2 regions of the Companilactobacillus ginsenosidimutans genome follow, and region 2 is predicted to be linked to the other one. Evidence: a T-box and tRNA genes for the amino acid it is inferred to sense, from the RefSeq annotation. Region 2 holds a T-box; the other holds one or more tRNA genes.

Region 1 (2,412 bases), 1.1 Mb from region 2:
GGCCGGTGAATTAATGTCTTTTTTAGTTAAAATCAAGATATGCCCGTTGGATAATTCTTCAAATGTATGTTGTGAATAATTTTTTGTATACCAGCGAACATCCCCATTGGCATCAATTGCGAAGGGCTCTTTCGTCGTTCGATCAATTAAGGTCAATTTATTATCGCCAATATCCATTTGAGATTTATCATTTTTAGAAACTGTAATCTTTGCCCCCTTAACGTATTTAGAAAGCTTATTAGTTTTAATGTGAATCGTTTTTGAATCAGAAGTTCCATCTTCATAACTAATATTCAACGTCACATCATTATTCTTATTTGCATAGAGTCCAACAATTGGGACTTGATGGGTCATCGTCGCATCACCATTTACAGTATTAGTAATACTAGTATCCGATGATTTTCCTTGAACCGTGTATGATACTTTGGCTTCTTGAGCTGTTGTAAAAATAGCCAATGCGGTTAAGGGAGAGGTTCCATAGGGATCGACCTTGACATACGGATCATCAAGAGAATAATCACCTTCCTCAACTACTTGTTGATAATCTTCAGTGGTCTTCTTTTGAACATCTTGCCTAGTCGTAACTATTTTTGAACCGACATTCTTTTTAATTTGGGCTGTGGACCGCAGTTTGGTACTACTTGTATCCTGTTCCTCCTTATTCGAGCAAGATGAAAGTAGTAAAAATACTGAGCACAAAAGTAATGCCATTACAGAAAGTTTTTTCCTCAACATTATTTCCTCCGTGTTTAAAATTCCCCCATGCTTGAAACCTTAACAAAGATGAACATATCTAGCATTTAAAAACAGCTGGACTTAATATTTTTCTAAAAACACCTTGGGTTAACTTCAATATAACGTTATGAGAATCTCGTTGCAATACATCATGATATATTTATTTTTTTATATCGAATCGTAATGAATGCTTTTAATTTTACTTAACTACCAATCGGTTTATAATCCATTTTAGGAAGTACCATTTCTTCCCAATTTGATACTTTCGGGATTAAATAATTCACCTCCGGGTGATCCAAAAAGTGGGAACGCAATATGAAAAGATTTAATAAAGACGATTTTAAGAAAAAACGTGATCAATATCCAATGTTTGATCGTTTAATTTTAGCAATCATTATCGCTTGTGCTATCGGATTAGCCTTGGCAACAAATGACGTCTCATTTGCGGCCACAAATAGTTCTCCCACAGAATCAACTTTAGTTAGAAAGACTGAAAAATCTTCAGAATATAAATCAGGTATGATTGCACCTGACTTTTTACCATCGGGGAATTCTATTCATAAATCTACCGCAAAAATTGGCATGAGTGTAAAAATCATTGGGACTATCTTTGCATTATTAGCAATTGGCGTCTCATTGTTCAATTTTAAAACAGTAAAAAATTCGACAAAAAAAGACTGACCTGATTAGGTCAGCCTTTTTACTATCTAAATTTATGCGGGTAAGAAGATTCGAACTTCCACGGAGATAATTCTCCACAAGATCCTTAGTCTTGCGCGTCTGCCAATTCCGCCATACCCGCAACAAACAAGATATATTTTACACATACTAAAATAAATTATCAAGAAGATAATTCAATATCATTGAGAAATTTGAGTTTTCCTCGACATTTTCCACAGACATATCGCTTTGTATCAAGTTTTCTGACTCTTCGATAAATAGTTCCACATTTTGTACATTCGTATACATGAATTCTGCGATGACGTGAAATTTGCTTTACGCTTGGAGCAAATCGTAACCCGCCAACTTGTTGCAGAAGTACTTTAAACTCTCGATCACGATGTTGTGAAGGCAATCCAGCATTATATAAATGATAATGACACAGTTCATGCTTAATAATCCCGACTAAAACGTCTTGCCCGTATATTTGATACATTTTCGGATTGATATCGATATGTCGATCCCTCAAGTGAAAACGGCCACCAGTCGTCTGCAAGCGAGAATTAAAATTTGCTTTATGAATAAAAGGTTTCCCAAAATTTTCTTGGGAAACCTTTTTTACTAACTCTGTTAATTCTTGATCAGTCATTATTGACCCATTGCTGCCATTTTTTGCATCAATTTAGAGAATTTATCCATATTCTCATCTTGGATCTTCTCTGCATCATCAAATTTTTGACGGTCGATTGTTTGGTCATCATTGATACTTTCACTCATCATTTCGCATCCCTCAACATATTTGTTGAATGACGAAACTAGTGACAAATGGATTCCCATCAATCTTGCAGGAGCTTTGCCCTTTTTCAATTGATCAGCTAACTTCTTGTAGTCAACTGCTCCCTTTTCAAAATCATGTTGGTAACGTTTGTATCTGACTGGATCGACTTTATCAACTTGGTCACGATCTAAAGCTTTACGTAAAATTTCAAATTCAGGATTCAACAAATCTTGGTTTTC
Region 2 (2,412 bases):
ACGGGTAAGTATGCCACTGATACCACTTACGCCGATAAATTAAATAATATCATAGAAAAATATAATTTATCACGTTTTGATCAAGGAACTGACGGCAGTGGTCAAAGTGAGAATTATGTATTTGCCCAAGGGGATACACTTCAATCAGTTGCAGATAAATTCAATATTTCTTTGAGTACCTTGATGAATCTCAATGGATTAAAGACATCTAGTTACGTTTATCCGGGCAAGAATTTGATTGTTAATCAACTAGTTGGTCAAGATGGACAAGCGGTTAATGATCCAGTGACAGTAAGTAACACTAGCGTTGCAATCAATAGTTCAGACGATGATGTTTATGGCAATCAACAAGCACCTGTAATTGTTCAAGATGAAACAAATGGTGTAAAAAAATATGATGCATCTAAGTCAACTGATCAAGTTGGTGTCAATGTTTCAAATGATACATCATCAACTCAGTCGGCAAGTAATGCCGATTCAACACCATCAAACAGTACAGCTGGAACGACTGATAATTCTGCCAACACACAAGCAGCAAGTTCATCTGACAACACTGTCACCGTTAAGTCTGGCGATACTTTGGATAGTATTGCCAACCAAGCTGGAACATCGATTAGTCAGTTGAAACAAATTAATAGTTTGAATTCGGATTTATTAGTTGTCGGACAGACATTAAAGTTGTAATATGTAACTCAAAGGAAATAGTAGATTTACATTAGTTTTTCAGAAAATGCATGGTTAATGAGAATGCTAAACTAATCAAATTGAACTCGTCCACTAAGTTTAATCGCTGAACTAACAGTAAGTGATTGCGTCTTATCCATGTTACGGATATCGAGAGTCATGCAGCTAATGTGTGGAACTTAGGTGGTACCGCGATAATTCGTCCTATGATTAATTTTTAATCATAGGACTTTTTTTATGGAGGAAATTATATGACTTATAATCACAATAAAGTTGAAAAGAAATGGCAAGCTTATTGGAAGGAAAACAAAACTTTCAAAACAGGCACAGATCCCAAAAAAGATAATTATTATGCTCTAGATATGTTCCCTTATCCATCAGGACAAGGTTTGCACGTTGGACATCCAGAAGGATATACAGCTACAGATATCGTTGCACGTATGAAACGTATGCAAGGATTCAACGTTTTACATCCAATGGGATTTGATGCCTTTGGTTTACCTGCTGAACAATATGCTTTGGATACAGGTCACAATCCAGCTGACTTCACTGAAAAAAATATTAACAACTTCAAGCGTCAAATTAATTCACTTGGTTTTTCTTATGATTGGGATCGTGAAGTTCAAACAACTGATCCTAAGTTCTATAAATGGACACAATGGATTTTTGAACAAATGTATAAGAAGGGCTTAGCTTATGAAGCTGAGGTTCCCGTTAACTGGAGTCCTGATTTAGGAACAGTTGTTGCTAATGAGGAAGTTATTGACGGAAAAACTGAACGTGGTGGTTATCCTGTCGTTAGAAAGCCAATGCGTCAATGGATGTTGAAGATCACGGCTTACGCTGACCGTTTGCTGGATGATTTGGATGATATTGACTGGCCAGAAAGTATCAAGGAAATGCAACGTAACTGGATTGGTCGTTCAATTGGTGCTCACGTCGATTTCAAGATTGATGGATACGATAAAGAAAAGATTACGGTATTTACAACTCGTGCTGATACCATTTTTGGAGTTTCATATTTAGTACTTGCCCCAGAATTGGATTTAGTTAATGAGATTACAACTCCTGAACAAAAAGCTGCAGTTGAAGCATATAAGGAACAAGCTTCACGTAAATCAGATTTGGACAGAACTGATTTGAATCATGATAAGACTGGTGCTTTTACTGGTGCTTATGCTATTAACCCTGTTAATGGTGAACGTTTACCAATCTGGATTGCTGACTATGTTTTGGCTACATACGGTACTGGTGAAGTTATGGCTGTCCCAGCACATGATGGCCGTGACTATGATTTTGCCAAAAAATTTAAATTGCCTATTGTACCAGTTATCGAAGGTGGAAACATTGAAAAAGAAGTATACACCGGCGACGGCAAGCATATCAATTCTGATTTCTTAAATGGTATGGACACAGAAACTGCCAAGACTAAGATGCTTGATTACCTTGAAGATAAGGGTATTGGTAAAAAATTTGTTAACTACAAGCTTCGTGACTGGTTATTCTCACGTCAACGCTACTGGGGTGAACCAATTCCCGTTATTCACTGGGAAGATGGCGAAACAACCTTAGTTCCTGAAGATCAACTCCCACTAGAATTACCAGCTGACAGTGATATTGCACCATCAGGTACTGGTGAAAGCCCATTGGCTAACTTGGATGACTGGGTAAATGTCGTTGATGAAAACGGTCGTAAAGGTCGACGTGAAACAAACACAATGCCACAGT

What was found. A T-box is a leader RNA that pairs with one kind of tRNA and senses whether it is charged. The one in region 2 lies ahead of leuS (leucine--tRNA ligase), so its partner is inferred to be a tRNA-Leu.
Region 1: it encodes a tRNA-Leu, which carries the amino acid that the T-box ahead of leuS (leucine--tRNA ligase) is inferred to sense. The anticodon was not compared.

Annotation. Positions count from the first base shown of each region.
Region 1 covers NZ_CP012034.1:2,285,634-2,288,045, reverse strand. The annotation lists gene ABM34_RS11380 (aryl-sulfate sulfotransferase) at 1-735, opposite strand, end outside; gene ABM34_RS11375 (hypothetical protein) at 1,051-1,416, shown strand; tRNA gene ABM34_RS11370 (tRNA-Leu) at 1,452-1,537, opposite strand; gene ABM34_RS11365 (SprT family protein) at 1,577-2,044, opposite strand; gene ABM34_RS11360 (hypothetical protein) at 2,044-2,412, opposite strand, start outside.
Region 2 covers NZ_CP012034.1:792,532-794,943, reverse strand. The annotation lists gene ABM34_RS04095 (glucosaminidase domain-containing protein) at 1-684, shown strand, start outside; T-box leader at 685-894, shown strand; gene leuS (leucine--tRNA ligase) at 936-2,412, shown strand, end outside.